Regions from separate parts of the Kitasatospora sp. NPDC040550 genome, predicted to be linked through region 1. Evidence: riboswitches for the same ligand, from Rfam matches in the RefSeq annotation. Region 1 holds a riboswitch; each other region holds the start of a gene.
The links. A riboswitch is a leader RNA that binds a small molecule or an ion and turns the genes downstream of it on or off. The one in region 1 is predicted to bind cyclic di-AMP.

Region 1 (7,476 bases):
GTCAGCGACAGCAGCAGCGCCGTCCGGGCCCCGGCCGGGTCGTGCGGCGGCTCGGCGTCCCGGGCCCGGCGGTGCTCCACGTCGGCGAGCAGCCCGGCCATCCGCACCGGGCGGCCGTGCACGTCCAGCATCACCTCGCCGGACTCCTCGACCCGGGCGGCCTTCCCGCCCCGGCGCAGCACCCGGTAGCCGATCCGGTAGCGGCCCCCGCTCGCCAGCGCCTCCGCCAGGGCCGCCTGCACGTCCGGCAGGTCCTCGGGGTGGACGATCCGCTCCAGCTCCGGGGCGGCCCCGTCCGGGTCGACTGGCCGGCCGGCCACCGCGAAGGCGGCCGCGTCCCAGTAGCTCTCCCCGGTGACCAGATCGCGCTCGAAGGCGCCGTGCCCGGCGGCCCGCACCGCGAGCGACAGCAGCGGGTGGGCCAGGGCGGCGTCCGGGGAGCCGTCCGGGGCGGCGGAGGTCCGCTCCCGGGGCCGGTCGGCGGTGTGGTCGAGGACGTGGTCCAGCAGGTGGTGCAGCCGGTGGGCGCAGGCCCCGGCGATCGTCTCCAGCACGTCCAGGTCGCGCCCCGGGACGGTGCCCCGGTGCGCCAGGGCGAGGGCCAGCACGCCGATCGGCCGCTCGTCCACCACCAGTGGCAGGCTGACCACGGCGACCATCCCGGTGCCCATCCCGGCGTTCCGGTTCGGGTAGTCGACGCTGGTGTGCTCCGGGCTGAGCAGGTACGGGCGGCGCAGCCGCAGCGCCATCGCGGCGGGCAGCTCGCCGGCCGGGTCGACCAGGCCGTAGCGCTCGTGCGCCCAGTCCGGCAGCCCGTGCGAGGCGGTCAGCCGGAGCATCCCGGCGGGGTCCAGCAGGTACAGCGCGGAGCCCTCGCCGGTGATCCAGTTCGGGCCCTCGGCGAGGACGGTGCCGAGCAGCTCGGCGGCGCTGGTGCAGCCGAGCAGCAGGCGCACGCAGCGCATCGGGCTGCGGGCGGCCGGGCTGCCGGCCGGCGTCCGGCTCTCGTCCTCGGGGATGGGCACTGAATCTTCATACCCCATTTCCACAGTCGGTGGCCGGAGTCCGACCCGGGAGCCTCATCCGGTCGCGGCCGTGCCCAGCCGTCGCACCAGCACCAGCGTCCGGTCGTCCGCCACGTCCTGCGCCACCGTGCGCACCAGCCGCCCGGCCGCACCCCGCACCAGCTGCTGCTGCGTCCGGTGCGTCCGCACCTCCGGCTCGGCCGCCGCCAACAGCCGGCCCACCCCCTCGTCCAGGTCCCGGCCCGGTACCTCCACCAGACCGTCGCTGAACAGCAGCAGCGAATCCCCGTACGCCAGCCGCCCCGACACCCCCGGGTACGGCGCCCCCGGCACCAGCCCCAGCGCCGGACCGCCGTGCTCCGACGGCACCCAGCCCGACCGGCGGCAGAACCGCACCGGCGGCGGATGGCCCGCGTTGAACAGGCGGTAGCGGCCCGTCGCCGGGTGCAGCGCCAGGTGCACGGCCGTGGCGAAGTGGTCCTCCCAGCCCATCCGCACCAGGTGGTCGTTGGCCGCCGGCAGGAACGCCTCCGGCGGCACCCGGCCCAGCAGCATCGCGAACGCCCCCGACAGGTGCGTCGACCGGGCCGCCGCCCGACTGCCCTTGCCCGACACGTCCACCAGCACCAGTTCCAGCAGGTCCTCCTCCGGCCGGTGGGCGCACAGCAGGAAGTCCCCGGAGAACGACGCGCCCCCCGCCGGGGCCAGCGCGCTGTCGAAGTGCCAGTCCAGCAGCCGCTCCGGCAGCCGGGCCAGGGCCCGGTTGTGCTCCGCCAGCTCCAGCAGCATCGAATCGCCCTGGGTGCCGCGCAGCCCCAGCCGGTCCCGGAACCGGTTCGCGGTCAGCACCGTCGCCCCCGTCGCCGCCACCACCACCGTCACCCCCAGCCGCACCCCGTGCGGGTCCTGCACCACCGCCCCCAGCAGACCGCCCGCCAGCGCCGCGCACACCAGCACCCGCAACTGCCCGCGCCGCAGCACCAACCCGCCACCCACCACCGGCAGCACCAGCGCCGACGGCGGCCACCCGTACGGCAACAGGACCGGCAGCACCCCCAGCACCACCGTCACCCCGAGCAGCACCCCCAGCGCCACCCGCCCGGCCCGGACGTCCCCGTCCAGCAGCCGGCCGTACCACCGCCGCACCCTCGCTATCAGTGCGGGCACCCGGGACCTCCGCGAAGGCGTGGGCGGTCCTCTGTCATGACCACCAGTCAGCCCGGTCACACTAGCCCCTCCCCTCCCACCCCCACCCGGCCCGGCCCCCTCGGCCCGGCGCCCACCCGGGGCCCAGCTCCCGCACCTTCCCGCGCACGGGAAGCCGGCCGCCCCGACTTCCCGTGCTCAGCCCCCTCGGGGCGGTGCCCACTCGCCCGTGCCCGCCGCCCCACGGCCCTTCTCCTGCACCCGATCTGCCTGCTGCTGCGCTCCGGCCGTTCTTGGCCTGCGATCACCAGAAGTCGGTGGGTCCGACTTCTCGTGCGCCCACCGATGCCGCCGCGGCCCTCCGCGCCCCGAGGCGCGCGGCCCGCGCGTGGCCCGGGTGCTGCCCGGGTGCTGCCCGGGGTGGCTAGGCGGTGGCTGTGCCGGGCCAGGTGCGGAGGGCGGTGGTGAGGGTGGTGACGAGGCGGTCGTGGGTGGTGGTGAGGTCCTCGGCGAGTTGGAAGGCGCCGGCGATGGAGAGGGAGGCGAAGCCGTGGGCGAGGGAGCGGACGGTGCGGGCGGCGTGGATGGCTTCGGGGCCGTCGAGGCCGTAGCCGCGGAGGACGGCGATGATGACGCCGACGAGCCGGGTGGCGGCGCGGGTGAGGTCGTCGTCGGGCTGGGGCGCCTGGGGGAGGGCCGCGTAGCGGTGGGGGTGTGCGGTGGCGTAGGCCTGGTAGGCGCGCAGGACGGCGGTGACGGCGTCGTCCCCGCTGCGGCCGACGGCGGAGTCCGCGAGCCGGTCGGCGAGTTCTTCGGTGACCCGGACGGCGATGAGCCGCCGTAGTTCGCCGAGTCCGCCGCTGACGTGCTTGTACAGCGAGGGGGTGGCGACGCCGGCCCGGGTGGCGACCGAGGCGAGGGTGAGGGCTTCTCCGCCCTGGTCGTCGATGAGGGCGAGGGCGTGGTCGACGACCTGGTCGGGGGTCAGTCCTACGCGGGGCATGGGTTTCGTCGTCTCCGTGCGGGCGGGGTTCAGGCGAGTTCGGCGAGGAAGGGCAGCAGGGCGTCGGCGACGGCCTGCGGGTTGTCGGCCATCGGGTAGTGCCCGGACCCTTCGATCATCACCTTGCGGGCGCCGAGCTTCTCGGCCTGGAGGTCGGCGACGGCCTCGGGCTTCGGGAAGTCGGGGTCCTTGCTGCCCATGAGGACGAGGGCCGGGCAGCGGACGGCCGCGCACCAGCCCACGGGCGCGGAGTCGCCGGTGACGTGGCCGCGGGTGGCGGTCCGCCGGCCGGGGGTGCGCAGGGCGGCGACGAGTCCGTCGACGTAGCGGTCGAGGTCGGCGGGGCGGGGGCCGGGGTAGGCCATCTTGCGCAGGTAGAAGCCCCAGACGCCGGGCCACCGGACCATGGCGGCGCCCATGACGACCATGACGCCCTGCATGAGGGCGTTGGAGCGGTGTTCGACGAAGGCGTCGATCAGGGCGATCCCGGCGACCCGCTGGGGTGCGTCGCCGGCGACCTTGACGACCGTCGCCCCGGTGTAGGACTGCCCGACCAGGACGGCCCGTTCGATGCCGAGGTGGTCGAGCAGGGCGAGGACGTCGGTGGCGACGGCGGCGGGGCCGTAGTCGTCCCAGACGATCGAGGAGTCGCCGAAGCCGCGCAGGTCCATGGTGATGACCCGGTGGCCGGCGGTGGTGAGCAGCGGGTGCAGGTGCCGGTAGGCGTGGCGGGAGTCGAGCATGCCGGGGAGGAGGACGACGGGGGTGCCGTCGCCCTGCCGGGTGTCGTCGTACGCGAGGCGGCCGCCGGGGAGGTCGAGGTACTGGGTGCTCGGGGTGCTGGTGCCGTTCATGGTGGGCCTCCGCCGGCTCGCTCGTTTCTGCCTGTAGCCATAAAGCTAAGGCTAATAGCCTTAGCCGTCAAGCATCCGGCCGACAGCGAGGGCGCCCCCCGTTCAGGCCCCCTCGGCGTTCAGGGCGCCTCGGTGTTCAGGCCCCCTCGGCGTTCAGGTCCCCTCGACCCGGAAGGGGTCGTGCTCGCTGAGCAGCTTCTCCAGCCGGGCCTGGTCGACCCGGGCGACGGTGTCCGAGGACTCCTGCCGGTCCCGGACCACCTTGGCCAGCGTGAACGAGGAGGTGACGGTGTAGAGGAAGCCGATCCCGAGGAAGGCCCGGGTCCAGCCGCCGACCGGCAGGTAGGCGATCCCGGCGGCGAGGGCGGTGCCGGAGATGCCGAAGGAGAGGACGGCCTGGACGAAGTACGCGGCCGTGGTCCGTGACTGCATCGGTGCGTTCATGGCGCCAGGATGCAGCGGGGCGGCCGGGTCGCACATGAGTAGGAGTACTCAGATGGGCCTGGCGGCTGAGGGGTCGTTCGTTGACGTCCGATCACCTGTTCCACAGTGGCCCCGGGCGGATGGCTTGGAATCAGAGCGTCCTAGGATTAACGTCTGATAACGCAGCGCGGTCGTCAACGCCGTACCCAGACGGCACCGTGCGCCGTCGCCTAATCCCGCCGACCGGCCTCCGGGCAGGTCAGGGAGCCGGGGAACCACGTTCCTTGGGGTGAATCGGCGGGGCTCAGGCCCGGCCGTAGGAGACCTTCCTGCTCCGAACCCGTCAGCTAACCCGGTAGGCGCGAAGGAAGGAAAGGAGCGCGCCTCCGTGGCGTCGACGCACACCCCGGCACACCCGGCCGGCCCCGCAGCCGGTACCCAGCTCCTCGACCACCCCGGCCCGGAGGCCTTCGCCCCGGAGGCCGAGGCCAACCGCCACCGGATGCCGCGTCAGACCCGCGGGGCCTCCCCGCTGCTCGGCGTCACCGCCGTCGCCGCCACCCTGGGCGCCACCGGCTTCGCCTCCGCGACCCCGGCCGCCGCACCCGCCGTCGAGGCCCCGGACGAGGCGCCGGTCGCCCTGGCCGCCGACCCCGGCCTCGCGCTCGCCGCCCGGATCCAGCAGCAGGCCGACAGCCAGCGCACCGCCGCCGAGGAGGGCGCCCGGGTCCAGGCCGCCCAGGAGGCCGAGGCCAAGGCCGCCGCCAAGGAGGCGGAGGCCAAGCGTGCCGCCGAGGAGGCCGAGCGGGCCAAGGCCGCCGCCCTCACCCTGCCGGTGAAGGACTACAACCTCTCCGCCCACTACGGCCAGAGCGCCCGCTACTGGGCCCACCTGCACACCGGCCTGGACTTCGCCGCCGACACCGGCACCGCGGTCTACGCCGTCGGCCAGGGCACCGTCACCTCGGCCGGCTGGTCCGGCTCGTACGGCTACCGGATCGTCGAGACCCTGCCCGACGGCACCGAGATCTGGTACTGCCACCTCTCCTCGATCATCAAGGGCTCCGGCAAGGTCACCGCGGGCCAGCAGATCGGCAAGGTCGGCGCGACCGGCAACGTCACCGGACCGCACCTGCACCTGGAGGTCCGCCCCGGCGGCGGCGCCCCGGTCGACCCGGAGACCTGGCTCCAGCAGCGCGGCCTCACCCCGTAGGACCGATGACGCGGCAGGGCCCCGGGCGGCGCGCCCGGGGCCCTGCCGCGTCAGCTCACTCCTGGCCCTGCGGCTCCTGCTCGTCCCGCTCCTGCTCGACCTGTTCCGGCCGCTCCGGTTCCTGCGGCTCCAGCTCCTCCTCCTCGTCCGCGGGCAGCTGCGCCAGGTAGGCGTCGATCTCGGCCGCCCCCGGCTCCGGCGCGAGCTCCGGGAACTCCTCCACCAGCAGGCGCGGCAGCCCGGGCACCGTCCATTCGCCGAGCAGGTCGAGTGCCGCCTCGGCCGCCGCCACCTCGAACTCCTCGAAGCCACCGGCCAGTTCGTCCGGCATCGGGCGCCCCAGCGCGTTCAGCTCGGCCAGGTTGCGGTAGCTGCGCCGCATCAGGCCCTGCTCCAGCAGCAGCCGCGCGCCGTCGGTGGCCATGCCGACGGACAGCACCCGGCCCGGCCCCCAGCCCAGCCCGTCCGGTTCGTCCAGCCAGCCGGTCGGCGTCAGTGCCTCGTACCCGGCCAGCCGCTGCTCCTCGTCGAGCGCGGCGAAGCCGGCCAGCCAGTCCCGGACGGCCGCCGGGTCCGTCACGTCCACCCCGTGGGCGTGCAGCAGCAGCGCGTACAGCCGGGGCCAGGTCACCAGGTCGGCGCGGCGCAGCAGCCCGGCCGCGACCTCGCCCTGCCACTCGGCCTCGGCGTGCAGCCGCTCCTGGCGCTTGGCGTTGAGCCGCTTCGCGGCCCGCTGGTGGTCGACCAGCAGCCGTACGGCCTCGCCGTAGGCGAGCGGGTCCTGCTCCGGCGTGGGTTGGACGTAGAGGTGGAGCCGCTCGTACAGCAGGTGCTCCACCTGGTCGGAGGTGAGTTCGGGCCAGCCGTCGTGCATCCTGCCCCCGCCCAGCTCCAGCAGCGCCAGCACCGCGCGCAGCGGCGCTTCGGCCACCGGCGCGCGGTCCTGGCCGGCCGCCCAGGCGAGCAGGTCGGCGGCCCTGGTGCGCGGGGCGAGCCGCAGGTCTTCGTCGTTCATGTTCCGAACGGTAGCCGCCGGACGCCGGTAGGGTCGGCAGCCATGGTCCCCGTACGCCTCACCGGCCCCAGGCTCGCCCTCCGCGAGTACCGCCACACCCCGGAGGAGGTGGACGCGCTGCACGCGCTGTACGGCGACCCGGAGGTGACCCGCTACCTCCCCTTCGAGCCGCGCGACCGCGAGACCTGCGCCGACCAGCTCGAGCTCTACCTGGAGGAGGCGATGGCCGAGGAGCGGGGCGTCTACCGGCTCGCCGTCGTCCGGCGCGAGGACGCCGAGGACCCGGAGGACGCGCTGCCGGTCGCGCACGCCGCTCTCACCCTCGGCGCGTACCGCTCGGCGCACCTCGGCTACGTGCTGAGCCGCCCGGTGTGGGGCCGCGGCTACGCGGGCGAGATCGCCGGACTGCTCTGCGCGCTCTCCTTCGGGGCGCTCGGCCTGCACCGGCTGGCCGCCCGGGTCGACGTGGAGAACACGGCCTCGGCCAAGGTGCTCACCCGGCTCGGCTTCCAGCCGGAGGGGCGCGTCCGGCACGACCTGTTCAAGGGCGGCGCCTGGCGCGACTCGTACCGGTACGCGTTGCTCGCCGACGAGTGGTCCGGCCCGCCCGGCCCGCCCGGCCCACCGCAGGGGGGTTAACCCCACCCCGGATCCGCCGGGCGGCCGGATGTTTGCCGGGCCGCGCCCGGGCCAGACTGGATCACGTCAGCGAGTACGGAAGACCAGGACGACGAGGGGCCGGGGACCGGGACATGAGCAGCAGCACGCTGGGTCAGGGGTGGGACGCCCCGGACGGT
Region 2 (7,476 bases), on a different contig from region 1:
GTCGCGCGGGCTGAGTCCTACTCGTCCAGGCCGAGGGCGAAGGCCGCTTCCAGGTCGTGCTGGGAGTAGGTGCGGAAGGCGATCTGGGTCTCGGTGTGGGCCACTCCCGGGACCTTGTTGAGCCGGCCCGGGATGACCTCGGCCAGGTCGTCGTGGCGGCGCACCCGGACCATCGCCACCAGGTCGTATCCGCCGGTCACCGAGTACACCTCGCTGACGCCCTCGATCGCGGCGATGGCCTCGGCGATCTCGGGGATCCGGTCGACACTGGTCTTGATCAGGACGATGGCGGTGATCACAGTTCGGGCTCCTTGATGGGGTGCGGCCAGCGTATCGGGCCTCAGCCGGGGCGTCTCGGGGGGTGGCCGACCACGGTGCAGGCGTACAGGAAGCCCGCCGAGAAGCCGATCACGTGCACCAGGTAGGCCACCCCGGGCCCGGCCGAGTGCACCGACCACCACTGCAGGGCGAACCAGAGGCCGAGCACCAGCCAGGCCGGGAAGCGCAGCGGGAGGAAGAGGAGCAGCGGGACGAGGGTGGTCACCCGGGCCCGCGGGTGGAAGCGCAGGTAGGCGCCGAGCACGGCGGAGATCGCGCCCGAGGCGCCGATCAGGACCCGGGTGGAGTCGGGCGCGTGCGCCTCGGCGAGCGCGAAGCCGTACGAGGCGGTGCAGCCGGCGGCCAGGTAGAAGAGGAGGTACCTGGCCCGGCCGACCCGGCGTTCGACGGTCGGGCCGAAGACGTACAGGAAGAGCAGGTTGCCCAGCAGGTGCAGCCAGCCGGCGTGCAGGAAGAGGCCGGTGAGGGCGGACACCGCCGGGTGCTTGCCCGGGGTGGGGGCGGCGGGGCAGCCGGGGACCGGGTCGGGGGCCTCGGCCAGTTGCCCGGCGGTCAGCGGGTGGCCGGTCAGCAGTTCGGCGGGGACGGCGCCCCAGCGCTGCTCGTACCGCTGCTCGGCGCAGATCCGGGCCTGGCCGGTGCCGTACAGGGGGTTGAGGCCGGCCGCCGGGCCGAGCAGGAAGACCAGGGTGTTGACCGCGATCAGGGCGTAGGTGACCGCCGGGGCGGGCAGCGCCGGGCGGCCGTCCCGCGCGTCGGTGTGGTCGGGGGCCGTGAGCGCCATGCGGCCAAGCATCCCTCCGGGCGCGGCAGGTGACACGGCGGTTTACGGCAGGTGGACTACTGGTCCGTCCGGCGGGGCGGGACGGGCTCCGGTCATCTCAGCTGACCGGTGGTCCTGGTGGTTGCCCCAGGCAATAGGCTTGGGGCGGGCATTCCCGCCTCCCGCCGCCGACGCCGGGGCCCCGGGGGAGCGCCCAGCCCGCCCAGGGACCAGCCGAGAGGACCCCCGATGACCGTCCCCGCTCTGACCGCCGAGACGCGCTGGCGCTGCACGCTGTGCGGCAACCTCACCCGCTTCGACGTGACCCGCTCCGCGCGGGTGACCGAGTTCCTGCACTTCGACCTGGCCGGCGAATCCCGGGTCGAGGAGACCGAGGTGCACAGCGAGACCGTGGAGTCGGTGCGCTGCCGCTGGTGCAACGCGGTGGACCAGGTCGAGCTGGTGGCCCGTCCCGGCGCCGAGGGCGTGGAGGCCCCCGCCGCGCAGGGCTGACCCCTCCGGTGCGGTGGGCGGCGCGCGACGCCGCCGTCCACCGCACGGGACAATACAGACAAGACGCACGGAGCGTGACGACAGGGGCGGCCGCGGCCGCACCCGCTGGACCAGATCGGAGCCGAGGACGTGGTGGACGCAGCGAGGGAGCCCGGCGAAGCGCAGGGGCTCCAGCCCGCTGCGCCGGCACCGGAGCCGGCCGCCGAGTCGGTCCCGTCCGAGACCGGCCTCCCGGAGGGCCCCGGCGCGGCCCCGGCCGACGCGGGTGCCGAGCGGGCGGCCGAGAAGCTGGACCGGCCGCTGCCCGAGGGGGTGCGCCGGCGGGTGGTCGGGCTGGCCTCGGACGCGCTGGGCGGGCTGCCGCCCGGGGAGCTGCCGCAGAGCCTGCGTCAGTACGTCAAGTTCACCCCCGCGCGGCGGGCCAAGTACGCGGCCACCGCGCTGGCGGCGGCGCTGGAGTCCGAGCCGGCCTTCCGGGTGCGGATAGCGGAGCGGCTGCGGCTGGGCCAGCCGGACCTGGTGAAGGCGCTGGAGTCGGGCACCGTCCCTGGCGCCGCCGATCCGATGGACGTCGCCGCCGCCGCCTACCTGGTGCGCTCGCCCGGCTGGAGCCGACTGGTCGCCGAGGCGGGCGAGGAGGCCGAGCGGGCCGGCGCCGAGGACGCGGTGGCGGAGGCCTCCCGGCTGGTGGAGAAGCTCCAGGCCGAGCTGGCCGAGGTGCGGGCCGCGGCGCGCGCGGACCTGGACCGCCAGCGCGCGGAGTTCGAGGGCGTCCGGCGGGAGGCCGAGTCGCTGCGCAAGAAGGTGCGGTCGCTGGAGAGCGACACCCGGCGGGCGCAGGCCGAGACCCGGCGGGTGGCCGGGGAGCTGGAGGCCGCGAGGGCGCAGGCCACCGGGGAGCGCAGCGCGGCCGAGTCCGAGGCGCGACGGCTGCGGCACCGGGTGTCCGAACTGGAGACCGCGGTCGAGCAGGGCCGCCGCTCGGCCCGGGAGGGCCGCAGCGTCGAGGACATGCGGCTGCGGCTGCTGTTGGACACCGTGCTGCAGTCGGCGCAGGGCCTGCAGCGGGAACTGGCCCTGCCGGTCTCCCAGATCCGCCCGGCGGACCTGGTGGAGGCGGTGGTGCCGGGGGCGGCCTCGCCGCACGACGTGGCCCGGCGCGGCCTGGCCGAGGACGACCCGGCGCTGCTGGACCAGCTGCTGGCGATCCCGCAGGTGCACCTGGTGGTGGACGGCTACAACGTGACCAAGACCGGGTATCCGGCGCTGCCGCTGGAGCAGCAGCGGATCCGGCTGCTGGGCGGGCTGGCGATGCTGGCCCAGCGCACCCAGGCGGAGGTCACCTGTGTGTTCGACGGGCAGGACCTGGACGTACCGGTCATCATGGCGCCCCCGCGCGGGGTGCGGGTACGGTTCAGCCGGACCGGCGAGACCGCGGACGAGCTGATCCGCCGTCTGGTCCGGGCCGAGCCGCAGGGCCGTCCGGTGGTGGTGGTCTCCACCGACCGGGAGGTCGCCGAGGGCGTGCGGAAGGCGGGTGCGCGCCCGGTGGCCTCGGTGCTGCTGCTGAACCGGCTGGCCCGGCCCTGAGCCGGGGCCGGGGGCGGTGACGGCAGGTCAGTGGGGCGTCCGCGCGGGTGTGCGGATCCGGTGAAGTCAGCGGGGGAACCGGAGTTCACGCCTTCGGGGAGTGGCAAAACGGGTAGATCTTCACTAGGGTCTGGCGTCAAACCTATTTTCCGGAATCTCACCTGATCAGGTGAGTCCGATGGAAGAAGGAGCCGGTCCCTTGGCCTCCCACCGCCGTCCCAAGCAGCCGAGCCGCGCGCGGGTCTCCGTGCTCACCGCTGCTGCTGCGACCGCGGTCGCCCTCTCCGCCCAGGTCGCCGCGCATGCCGCGCCGCAGCCGAACAAGAGTGACGTCAAGGCGCAGATCGACCAGCTCCAGCAGGAGCAGGAGCAGGCGGCCGAGAAGTACAACGGCGCCAAGGAGCGCTCCGACCAGCTCCGCAAGCAGGCCGACCAGCTCCAGGACCAGGTGGCCCGCAGCCAGGACCAGATGGGCCAGCTCCAGGTGGGCCTGGCCCAGGTCGCGGGCGAGCAGTACCGCACCGGCGGCATCGACCCGTCCGTCCAGCTGATGCTCTCCTCCGACCCGTCCGGCTACCTGGACAAGGCGTCGAGCGTCCAGCAGGCCAGCACCACCCAGACCGAGGCGCTCAAGGGCCTGCTCGACCAGCAGCGCCGACTGGACCAGGAGAAGGCCGAGGCGGCCGCCGTGCTCGCCTCCCTGGACTCCACCACCAAGGACCTCAACCAGGCCAAGGCGGACGTCAACACCAAGTTGAAGGCCGCCCAGGACCTGCTGAACTCGCTCAGCGCCGCCGACCGGGCCGCGCTCCGGGCCCAGCAGCAGCAGGACGACCGCGCCTCCCGCGGCGCCGACCGGGTCGACCTCGGCAACCTGCCGCCGGCCAGCGGCTACGCCGCCGTGGCGGTGGCCAAGGCGATGAGCAAGCAGGGCTCGCCGTACGTCTGGGGCGCCACCGGGCCCTCCACCTTCGACTGCTCGGGCCTGATGGTCTGGGCGTACGGCCAGGCCGGCGTCTCGCTGCCGCGCACCTCGCAGGAGCAGGGCCACATCGGGACCGCCGTGACGCTGGCCACCGCCCAGCCGGGCGACCTGGTGATCTACGGCGGCGACATGCACCACGTCGGGATGTACATCGGCAACGGCATGGTGGTCCACGCGCCGCACACCGGTGACGTGGTGAAGGTGATGAAGGCCGACGCGATGTCGATCAACACGATCCGCCGGATCTGACGGACCGGCACCTCCCCGAGGGGCCGGTTCCGGCCCTGTGATCCGCGCCACCTCCGGTCGGGGGTGGCGCGTCGGTTTGCGGTCCCGGTGGGCCGGACGGTGAGAGTCGATCAGCTTTGCGTGCGGCAGTGATCACCATCAGTCATTTTCACAAAAGAACATGGGTAATCTTCCGTCTTTTTTCTGACAAGGATTTGAACGGATCACGGTTCAGTTACTAGGGTCATGCTCCGAACCACCGCACAGTCGATCACCCAGCCTGGGTGGCGGCGGTGGTTACCGCCGAGTTCGCGAAACAGCGGGGCAGGTCGAAGCGACTGCCCGACAGGGGAGCCCAGTAGTCGGGGGCGCTGCGGAGCGGAGCCGGGGAACCACACGTTCCTCCGGGGTGAATCGGCGCCAGGTCGGCCGTAGGTGAGGCCGGTGAGGCGTCGTAGGGCATGCTTCCGGCCCGAACCCGTCAGCTCACCCGGTAGGCGGAGGTAGGAAGAAGGAGTCCGCCTTCGTGGCGTCCCATCGTCGTCCCAAGCCCGCCAGCCGCACCCGCGTCTCGATCCTGACCGGTTTCGCCGCCGCGGCCGTCGCCCTCTCCGCGCAGTCCGGCGCGCACGCCGACCCGCAGCCGACCAAGGACCAGGTCAAGGAGCAGGTCGACCAGCTCAACGAGCAGGCCGAGCAGGCGACCGAGAAGTACAACGCCGCCCAGGAGAAGCAGCAGGAGCTGGAGAAGCAGGTCTCCGGCCTCCAGGACCAGGTGGCCCGGCAGCAGGCCCAGGTGACCGACCTCCAGGGCGGCCTGGCCGAGATCGCCGGCGAGCAGTACCGCAACGGGGGCATATCCCCGACGGTCCAGCTGATGCTGTCCTCCAGCCCGGACAACTTCCTCAACCAGGCCGGCGCGCTGAACCAGGCGGGCAGCACCCAGAAGAACCAGCTCAAGCAGCTGCAGGACCAGCAGCGCAAGCTGGACCAGGACCGCACCGAGGCCCAGGGCAAGCTCGGCGAGCTGGAGTCCACGACCCAGCAGCTGAAGGCCTCCAAGGACGAGGTCCAGAACAAGCTCAAGGCCGCCCAGGACCTGCTCAACACGCTGACCGAGCAGGAGCGCCAGGCGATCAAGGCGGCCGAGGACAAGGCCGCCGCCGACGCCGCCGCGAAGGCCGCCGCCGCCAAGCCGGCCACCCCGGACCGTGCCTCGCGCGACAGCAGCCGCGGCGACCTCGGCTCGGGCTCCACCGCCGCGCCGGTCAAGGTCGCCCCGGGCAGCTCGCACGGTGCCGCCGCGCTGGCCGCCGCCGCCACCAAGGTCGGCAGCCCGTACGTCTGGGGCGCCACCGGCCCCGGCTCCTTCGACTGCTCCGGCCTGATGGTCTGGGCGTTCAACCAGGCCGGGGTGTCGCTGCCGCGCACCTCGCAGGAGCAGGCCGGCGCCGGCACCCGGATCGGCTCGGACATCTCCCAGGCCCAGCCCGGCGACATGCTGATCTTCTACGGCGACGCCCACCACGTCGGCATCTACGCGGGCAACGGCCAGGTGCTGCACGCTCCCAAGCCGGGTGCGTCGGTGCGCTACGAGGCCGTCTCCAACATGCCGCTGACCTCCATCGTGCGGGTCTGATCCCCACCCACGCGTTCACGGGCCCGGTCCTCCGTCACGGAGGGCCGGGCCTGCGGCTTTTCCGGCGGCTCGACCTGGTGTCCGATTAGGGGTCAAATATTCTGGTCGGTAGGGGTTTGGACTCACTTGCCCGGACTCGCTAACGTCTGCCACCGGACTCCCGCTCGACGGCCGCCCACCGGGGCGCGGCCGCGGGGCCGCGCCGCAGGACTGGAGCCGTTGCCGCCATGCCCGTGCACCGCCGTTCCCAACTGCTCGCCCGTGCGCTGGTACTGACCGCGGCCGCCACCACGGCCCTGGGCGTGGCGACCGCCGGCAGCGCCCAGGCCGCCCCCGGGGGGCCGGAGGCGCCCGACCGCAAGGACGTCAAGGCCCAGGTCGAGCAGCTGTACGACGAGGCCGAACAGGCCTCGGAGAAGTACAACGCCGCGCAGGAGGCGCAGAAGCGGCTGCTGGGCGAGACCACGATCCTCCAGGGCGAGGTCGCCGCCGCCCAGGAGCAGCTCAACGAACTGCGCGGGGACCTCGCCACGGTCGCCGGGGCCGAGTACCGGGGCGGCGGGATGACCCAGACCGCCCAGCTGATGCTCTCCAGCGACCCGGAGGCCTACCTCACCCGCGCCCGCACCCTCGGCCAGGCCGCCGAGCGCCAGCAGGAGACCCTGCACGAGCTGGTCACCCGTCAGCGCCGGCTCGACCAGCGCCGCACCGAGACCGCCGCCAAGCTCGCCGAGCTGGACGAGGCCCGCCGCTCGCTGGCCGACAACAAGCAGCAGATCCAGCAGCGCCTCGCCACGGCGCAGAAGCTGCTCAACAGCCTGGGCGCGGTCGAGCGGAACCGGATGGTCGCCCAGGACGCCCGGGAGGCCGAGCAGCGCGCCACCCGCGGCACCGACCGGCTGGACCTCGGCAACGCCCCGGCCGCCTCCGAGCGCGGGGCGGCGGCGCTGGCCGCCGCGGTGCGGATGGTCGGCTCGCCCTACGTCTACGGATCCACCGGGCCGCGCGCCTTCGACTGTTCCGGTCTGATGTACTACAGCTGGCGGCAGGCCGGAGTGACCCTGCCGCGGACCTCGCAGGCCCAGGCGTACGCCGGGCAGCGGATCAGCCTCTCCGAAGCGCGGCCGGGAGACCTGGTGATCTTCTACCGGGACATGCACCACGTCGGGATGTACGCCGGCGGCGGCGTGATGGTGCACGCCCCGTACCCCGGCGCCAAGGTCCGGTACGAGAGCGTCAACGCGATGCCGGTCTCGGGAGTGGTCCGGCTCTGAGCGCGACGCCCTCCGGGCCGGACGGCCCCCATCCGATAGACCCCGCGCGCCGGGTGCTGTCCCGGCGCGGCGCGCTGCTGCTGGCGGCCGGCGGGCTGGTCCAGCTCTCGCTGCCCCCGGTGGCCCCGCCGCCGGGCGGGCGGGC
Region 3 (7,476 bases), on a different contig from region 1:
CGGGAACGGCGTGCCGTCCGGCAGCCGGGGGGCCGTCTCCACGACGTCGGGGTTGCCGCAGGGGCAGCGGTGCGCGACGCCGCGCAAGCCGCGCGGCACCCGGCCGAGCTGGGCGGCGATGGCCGCGACGTCGGCGTCGGAGACGGCGGGGTGGTTCTCAGTGGTCATGGGGGGTGGGGTCTCCAACGGAGGACGGGGGGAGCGGACGGGGTGCGGCGGGGGCCAGCGCGACGGCGTCGGCGGCGTCCACCGAGTCCCAGATGCTGGTGTACCAGGGTTTGGCGGCCTTCGCCGGGCCGGCGGCCGCGTCGGCGGCGGGAGCGGCCGGGGCGGAGGGCTGGGCGGCCGGACCGGCCGGGTCCACCGCGATGTACGGGGTCTCCCCCGGCACCGCGTAGTGCAGCCGGGCGCGGGCCTGCGCCTTGACGTACTCCGGGTCCTGCCAGCGCGCCTTGTCCCGGCGCAGCTGGTCGACCTGCTGGCGCGCGTGGTCGGCCTTCGCCCGCTGGGCGGAGATCTCGGCGCGCTGGGAGATGAACTGCCGCGTCGGGTAGGCCAGGATCGCCACCAGCGAGCAGAGCACCAGGACCAGGACGGTCGCCCGGCTCGTGAACCGAGGCCGGGCCGCCAAACCCGGGATCCTCCAGCCAGCCATCTCCCGTATCCCCTCCTGGTCGCGACGGTGCCCCGCCGTCCACCCTACGGGGTGAGCGGCGGGGCACCGGTCAGGCGTGCGCTACCGGGGGCCTCGGGCCCCCGGCGGCCGGGCCGGACGTCGCCCGGCCCGGGCGTGCTCAGCCCTCGTGCTTGAACCGCGGGAAGGCGCCGCGGCCGGCGTACTCGGCGGCGTCGTCGAGGATCTCCTCGATGCGCAGCAGCTGGTTGTACTTGGCGACGCGCTCGGAGCGGGCCGGGGCACCGGTCTTGATCTGGCCGCAGTTGGTGGCGACGGCCAGGTCGGCGATGGTGACGTCCTCGGTCTCGCCGGAGCGGTGCGACATCATGCAGCGGTAGCCGTTGCGCTGGGCCAGCTCGACGGCGTCCAGGGTCTCGGTCAGCGAGCCGATCTGGTTCACCTTCACCAGCAGCGCGTTGGCGGTGCCGGTCTCGATGCCCTTGGCCAGGCGGGCCGGGTTGGTGACGAACAGGTCGTCGCCGACCAGCTGGACCTTGTCGCCCAGCTTGACGGTCATGGCCTTCCAGCCGTCCCAGTCCGACTCGTCCAGCGGGTCCTCGATGGAGACCAGCGGGTAGGAGGCGACCAGCTCGGCGTAGTACTCGATGAGCTCGGCGGCCGACAGGGCCTTGCCCTCGAACTGGTAGGCGCCGTCCTGGAAGAACTCGGAGGCGGCGACGTCCAGGGCCAGCGCGATGTCGCGGCCGGGCACGTAGCCGGCCTTCTGGATGGCCTCGGTGATGAGGTCCAGGGCCTCGCGGTTGCTGTCCAGGTTCGGCGCGAAGCCGCCCTCGTCGCCGAGGCCGGTGGACAGGCCGCGCTCCTTCAACACGCCCTTGAGGGTGTGGTAGACCTCGACGCCCCAGCGGACGGCCTCGGAGAAGGACTCCGCGCCGATCGGAGCGATCATGAACTCCTGGATGTCGACGTTGGAGTCCGCGTGCGAGCCGCCGTTGAGGATGTTCATCATCGGGACCGGCAGGACGTGGGCGTTCGGGCCGCCCAGGTAGCGGAACAGCGGCAGGTCGCTGGCCTCGGAGGCGGCGTGCGCGACGGCCAGCGAGACGCCCAGGATGGCGTTGGCGCCGAGCGAGGACTTGTCCGGGGTGGCGTCCAGGTCGAGCATGGCCTGGTCGATCAGGCGCTGCTCGGTGGCGTCGTAGCCGACCAGCTCGGGGCCGATCTGCTCGATGACGGCCAGGACGGCCTTCTCCACGCCCTTGCCGAAGTAGCGGTTCTTGTCGCCGTCGCGCAGTTCGAGCGCCTCGAAGGCGCCGGTCGAGGCACCCGACGGAACAGCGGCACGACCCGTGCTGCCGTCGTCGAGGCCGACCTCGACCTCGACCGTGGGGTTGCCGCGGGAGTCGAGGATTTCACGGGCTACGACGACATCGATGGACGGCACGAAGCATCTCCTTGCGGAAGCAGGGTCCGGCCGCGGGTGGTGCTGCCGGCCGGACGATTGCGGAGTCGTTACGACCAGAGCCTAACCGCCCGGGCTCCCGGGGCCACGTCCGCCTGGGCTGCGTCTCACCGTGTGGCCCGGCTACCCACCGGTAGTTCACCTGCTCGTCCCGGTGCGTCCCACCGGGGCGGGCGGACGCGGACGGAGGGGGCCGCCGGGCGCGGCCCCCTCCGTGTCCAGCGTGTCGTCCGCCGTGGAACGGTCCGGCTCAGCCCAGGTGCAGGACCTGGCCGGGCACGATCAGGTCCGGGTTTCCGCCGACCGTGCCGCGGTTGCCGTCGTACAGCGCCTGCCAGCCGCCGGACACGCCCTGGGCGGTGGCGATGCCCGACAGGGTGTCGCCGTCCCGCACGGTGTAGTCGTGGCCGGTCGTGGCGGCCGGGGCCTGGGCGGCCCGCGGGGCGGCGTGCTTGGGGGCGTACTGCTGCGCCGACGGGTCGGCGGGCTTCTCGGCCTGCTTCGGCGCGGCGTGCTTCGGCGCGTACTGCTGGACCGGCTTCGGCTGGGCGGGCTTCGCGGCGGCCTTGGGGGCCTGCTGCTTGGGCGCCTGCTTCTGGGCCTGCTGCTTCTGCGGCTTGGCGTCCGAGGAGGTGTCCACCTCGGCCGGGGCGCCGCCCTTGCTCAGGCCGGCCTTCTTGGAGCAGACCGGCCAGGCGCCGGGGCCCTGCGAGGCGAGGACCTTCTCGGCGACCGCGATCTGCTGCGCCTTGCTGGCCTGGTTGGCCTGCGCCGCGTACGCGGTGCCGCCGTACGCCTTCCAGGTGCTGGAGGTGAACTGGAGGCCGCCGGAGAAGCCGTTGCCGGTGTTGATGCTCCAGTCGCCGCCGCTCTCGCACTGGGCGACGGAGTCCCAGACGGAGGCCGGGGCGGCGGAGGCGCCGGTGGCGGTGAGGAGCGGCAGTGCGAGTCCGACGCCGGCCACACCGGCGACGGCGATGGCCTTCTCGGCCTGGGTGCGACGACGATGACGGCCAGTTCCAACGAACAGCATGAAGGTCCCTCTCCGCACGCCTGCGAGGTGAGCTGTCGGGTTCGGACCGGGAGGTGGCCCGGCCGCCGTCTGCGGAATCGAATCCGCGCGGGCGGCTTCACCCCAAGCCGTGGAGGAACGGCAACAAACCTGGTTCCCCCGCCCCTGCCCAGGGTTCTGGTCGGTTTCCCGTGACGCGGCGGGCAGGATTCGGCGTCCCGCGCACGAGGTCCGCAGCTGCGAACTCCACGGAGACTAGACAGATCCTCAGACGAATCACAAGCTCATATCACCGACATCACACAAGAATTACGGCCCGTGTTCGATCGCCTACCAACGGCGGGGCTTTGTCCGGTTTGATGGGCGTTCATACCGCCGCCGGTGGCCGGTTCCGGATGCCTCGTCAGCGTGTCGCCGGCTCAGGAACGCCGTGCGGCGACCGGAGCTCCGGACTGAATTCGACCGGAAGTTCGCGCAATCCACGCATGATCAGGCCACCCCGCCAGCGCAGATTCTCCGGGCTTTCGGCCAGTCGCAGGTCGGGCAGCCGGGAAAGCAGCGTGGCCAGCGCGGACCGCCCCTCCAACCGGGCCAGCGGGGCGCCGATGCAGTAGTGGATGCCGTGCCCGAACCCCAGGTGCGGGTTGTCGCTCCGGGCCAGGTCGAGGGTGTTCTCGTCGGAGAACCTGGCCGGATCGCGGTCCGCCGCCGCCAGCACCACCAGCACCGGATCACCGACCGGGATCTCCACCCCGCCGATGGTCAGCGGACGGGTCGCGAACCGCCAGGTCGCCAGCTCCACCGGCCCGTCGTAGCGCAGGAGTTCCTCGATCCCGGTCTCCAGCAGCGCGGTCTCGCCGCGGGCCACCGACTCCTGCAGCAGGGCCCGCTGCCCGGGATTGCGCAGCAGCGCGTACGTCCCGTTGCCGATCAGGTTCACCGTCGTCTCGAACCCGGCGAAGAGGAGGATGAAGGCCATCGCGGCGGCCTCGTTCTCGGTCAGGTGCTCGCCGTGGTCGCTCGCCCGGATCAGGCCGGAGATCAGGTCGTCCCCGAGGTCCGCCCGCTTGCGGTGGATCAGCTCCAGCAGGTACGCCCGCATCCGCTTCACCGCCCGGCCCACGCCGCCGCGTTGGCTGCCGCCGTGTCCCGGCTTCGTGTGCCGCAGCATCATTCCGGCCCAGTCGCGGAAGTCGTCCTGGTCCTCGGCCGGCACGCCGAGCAGGTCGCAGATCGCGTAGATGGGGAGCGGGAAGGCGAACTCGTGGATGAGGTCGGCCGAACCGCGCTGCGCGAAGCCGTCGATCAGCCGGTCGGTCAGCTGCTGCACCCGCGGCTCGAACTCGGCCACCCGGCGCGGGGTGAACGCCTTCGACACCAGGCGGCGCAGCCGGGTGTGGTCCGGCGGGTCGATGTTCAGCAGGTGGGTCATCAGGTCCGCCTGCCGCTCCCCCGGGATGCCCACCCGGCCGGTGCGGTGCGCCTGCTCGCTGTGGTGCGCCGGGTTCTTCGACAGCCGGCCGTCCGCGAGCGCCTGCCGGGCGTCCGCGTAGCGCGTCACCAGCCAGGCCTCCACCCCGCTCGGCAGCGTGGTGCGGTGCACCGGGGCGTGCTCGCGCAGCCAGGCGTAGGCGGGGTACGGGTCGGCGGCGAACTCCCAGGTGAAGAGCTGCGGGTCGGGCTGGGCGGCGGGCTGGGCGCCCTCGGGCTGAGCTGGCATGGGTCGACCGTAACCGCTGGACCGGACGGGTCCGGACCGCCGGCGCCCGCGTCCCCGCGACCGCCCGGAGGTCACCGGCGCGCGAACCGCCCGTGACCGGCGCGCGAGCGGCACGCCGACACTCCGTGGACGGCCCGTGGACGGTGTGCGGACAGGCCTTGGCCAGCTCTTGGCCGGGCGGCAGGCGTGAGCCTGGTCACCTGCGGGGTAATCCCTGTTGCGGAGGGTCAGGACGTGCCTACGATCCTCCGAAGTACGCGCGGGCGCCGGTGCGGTGTCGCCCGCAGGGAGGAGCTGGACCAATGACGGTCAGCGGAGCAGTCGTCGTCATCGCGGTACTCGCGGGCGGTTCGGGGGCCGACCTCGCCCGCCGGTTCGCCGCGGCCGGCGCCGCCGGGATGCTGATCGCCGACACCCATGTCGGCATCGCCGAGGACCTCGCCTCCGAACTCGACCGGCCGGGCTGCCCCGTGGTCGGCGTCTCCGGCGACATCCGCCGGCCCAGCGACGTCGCCGCCCTGGTCGACACCGCCGAGAAGCACTTCGGGCCGATCGACCTCTTCTGCGTGGCGGGCCCGAAGGGCGAGCGGATCGTCTCCCTCGCCGACCTGCCCGCCCACCTCGACCTGGAGCGCCTCGCCGAACTGGTCGTCCTGATCGGCGAGGCGATCGGCGAGCTCGTCCCGCCGCAGCGGTCCGCCTCGGAGCGCACCGCCACGGCGGCCTGAGCCGCCTGCGCTACTCCGGTTCGAGCCCCTCGGCCGCGCGCACCGCGTCCCGGTAGCCGCGCGCGGCCGAGCGCAGCGCCGCGTCCACGTCCACCCCGGCGTCGTGCGCCCGCTGGGCCACCGCCAGCAGCAGCCGGCCCGCCGACTCCGCGGTCAGCTCGCGCGGCAGCTCGTACGGCTCGTCCGGCACCGCCGCGAAGCCCGCCCGGCGCACCCGGGACACCAGCTTCGCCGCGTACGCCAGCGCCGGCAGCCCGGCCGGCACGCCGTCCAGGACGGACTCCCGGTCCGCCTTCTCGGCCGCCTTCAACTGCTCCCAGTTCGCCTCCACCTCGGCGGCGCCGCCGGCCTCGACGTCCCCGAACACGTGCGGGTGCCGGTACACCAGCTTGTCCACGATGTCCCCGGCCACGTCGTCGACGGTGAACGGCCCGGTCGGGTGCTCCTCGGCGATCCGGGCGTGGAAGAACACCTGCAGCAGGACGTCGCCCAGTTCCTCGCGCAGCGCGTCCCGGTCCCCCTGCTCGATCGCCTCGACCAGCTCGTAGGCCTCCTCGACCAGGTACTTCACCAGGCTCTCGTGGGTCTGCTCGGCGTCCCACGGGCAGCCGCCCGGCGAGCGCAGCCGGTCCATCACCGAGGCGAGGTCCAGCAGCCGCGCACCCGGCAGGTCGTACGAGCCGGGCAGCACCTCGATCTCCGGCACCTCCCCGGCGTGCTCCACCGCGAGCCGGGCCAGCGCGTCCGTCAGCCCCGGGTCCCCGTCCGGGCCGCCCAGCCAGACCGTCGGCCCCGCCCCGGCGGGCTGCCCGGTGAGCAGCCGGGCCAGCGCCGGCGCCGACCCGGCCGGCACCACCTCCACCGCCACCCCGGCCTGCCGCACCGCCGCCAGCTGCGGATGCCCCTCGTCCCCCACCAGCACCCGCCCGGCCGACCGCAGCGCCTCCCAGGCCGGCCACGCCAGCAGGCCGGGGGCCACCCGGTGGGTGGTGGTCAGCAGGATCAACTTCGCGCCCGGAGCGTCCGTCGGCACACCATTCGTCGTCACCCCTCGAACCTACCCGCCGCGGGCGCCCCGGGCCCCTGCCGGTGCCCGGCAGCCGAACGGCGGTCCCGGGCCGGGCCCGGAACCGCCGTGAACCGCCGTGAACCGCCGTGGACGGCCGCCTGGGCGCTACTTCTTCGTCCCCGCCAGATCGTCGAACATCGCCGACAGGAACTCGGTGCACCAGCCGAGCAGTTCGCGCCCGACCAGCGGCTTGCCGCCGATCCGGCCGGTGCTCGGCCGGGGCACCAGGAGCTGCTGGGCCGCCGCCTTGACCTGGCTGCGCGGGTAGAGCCGGTTCAGCCGCAGCTGCTGGGACTCCCGCAGCTCCACCGGGCCGAAGCGGACGTTGGAGCCCTGGAGGGTGATGTCCGAGATCCCGCAGCGGCGGGCGTACAGCCGCAGGCCGGCGACCATCAGCAGGTTCTCGACCGGCTCGGGCAGCTTCCCGTAGCGGTCCGCCAGCTCGTCCCGGACCTGCTGGATGTCCGCCTCCGAGTTGACCGCCGCGATCGAGCGGTAGGCCTGCAGCCGCAGCCGTTCGCCGGGGGCGTAGTCGTGCGGCACGTGGGCGTCGACCGGCAGCTCGATCTTCACCTCCAGCGGCTCCTCCTCCGGCTCGCCGCCGTTCGCCAGCGACTCGCGGAACTCGGCCACCGCCTCGCCGACCATCCGCATGTAGAGGTCGAAGCCGACGCCCGCGATGTGCCCGGACTGCTCGCCGCCGAGCAGGTTGCCGGCGCCGCGGATCTCCAGGTCCTTCATGGCGACGTACATGCCGGCGCCCATCTCGGTGTGCTGGGCGATGGTGGCCAGCCGCTCGTGGGCGGTCTCGGTGAGCGGCTTCTCCGGCGGGTACAGCATGTACGCGT

Region 2: linked by a shared signal. The riboswitch ahead of ACZ58X_RS21835 (NlpC/P60 family protein) and the one ahead of ACZ58X_RS31675 (M23 family metallopeptidase) in region 1 are both predicted to bind cyclic di-AMP.
Region 3: linked by a shared signal. The riboswitch ahead of ACZ58X_RS15205 (transglycosylase family protein) and the one ahead of ACZ58X_RS31675 (M23 family metallopeptidase) in region 1 are both predicted to bind cyclic di-AMP.

The regions. Positions count from the first base shown of each region.
Region 1 is NZ_JBVIWC010000026.1:125,408-132,883, forward strand. Features, by position in the region: gene ACZ58X_RS31650 (SpoIIE family protein phosphatase) at 1-1,025, opposite strand, end outside; gene ACZ58X_RS31655 (PP2C family protein-serine/threonine phosphatase) at 1,080-2,192, opposite strand; gene ACZ58X_RS31660 (TetR/AcrR family transcriptional regulator) at 2,596-3,174, opposite strand; gene ACZ58X_RS31665 (alpha/beta fold hydrolase) at 3,204-4,028, opposite strand; gene ACZ58X_RS31670 (YiaA/YiaB family inner membrane protein) at 4,182-4,472, opposite strand; cyclic di-AMP (ydaO/yuaA leader) riboswitch at 4,669-4,827, shown strand; gene ACZ58X_RS31675 (M23 family metallopeptidase) at 4,840-5,664, shown strand; gene ACZ58X_RS31680 (hypothetical protein) at 5,720-6,679, opposite strand; gene ACZ58X_RS31685 (GNAT family N-acetyltransferase) at 6,722-7,318, shown strand; gene ACZ58X_RS31690 (sensor domain-containing protein) at 7,432-7,476, shown strand, end outside.
Region 2 is NZ_JBVIWC010000014.1:155,549-163,024, reverse strand. Features, by position in the region: gene ACZ58X_RS21865 (aminotransferase class V-fold PLP-dependent enzyme) at 1-14, shown strand, start outside; gene ACZ58X_RS21860 (Lrp/AsnC ligand binding domain-containing protein) at 18-299, opposite strand; gene ACZ58X_RS21855 (rhomboid family intramembrane serine protease) at 341-1,123, opposite strand; gene ACZ58X_RS21850 (hypothetical protein) at 1,352-1,615, shown strand; gene ACZ58X_RS21845 (NYN domain-containing protein) at 1,904-3,205, shown strand; gene ACZ58X_RS21840 (C40 family peptidase) at 3,405-4,439, shown strand; cyclic di-AMP (ydaO/yuaA leader) riboswitch at 4,778-4,933, shown strand; gene ACZ58X_RS21835 (NlpC/P60 family protein) at 4,945-6,057, shown strand; gene ACZ58X_RS21830 (C40 family peptidase) at 6,285-7,331, shown strand; gene ACZ58X_RS21825 (hypothetical protein) at 7,385-7,476, shown strand, end outside.
Region 3 is NZ_JBVIWC010000008.1:289,152-296,627, reverse strand. Features, by position in the region: partial or broken gene ACZ58X_RS15220 (DUF501 domain-containing protein) at 1-186, opposite strand, end outside; gene ACZ58X_RS15215 (FtsB family cell division protein) at 158-631, opposite strand; gene eno (phosphopyruvate hydratase) at 795-2,081, opposite strand; gene ACZ58X_RS15205 (transglycosylase family protein) at 2,350-3,132, opposite strand; cyclic di-AMP (ydaO/yuaA leader) riboswitch at 3,134-3,304, opposite strand; gene ACZ58X_RS15200 (cytochrome P450 family protein) at 3,515-4,831, opposite strand; gene ACZ58X_RS15195 (SDR family NAD(P)-dependent oxidoreductase) at 5,134-5,559, shown strand; gene ACZ58X_RS15190 (nucleoside triphosphate pyrophosphohydrolase) at 5,570-6,607, opposite strand; gene mfd (transcription-repair coupling factor) at 6,734-7,476, opposite strand, start outside.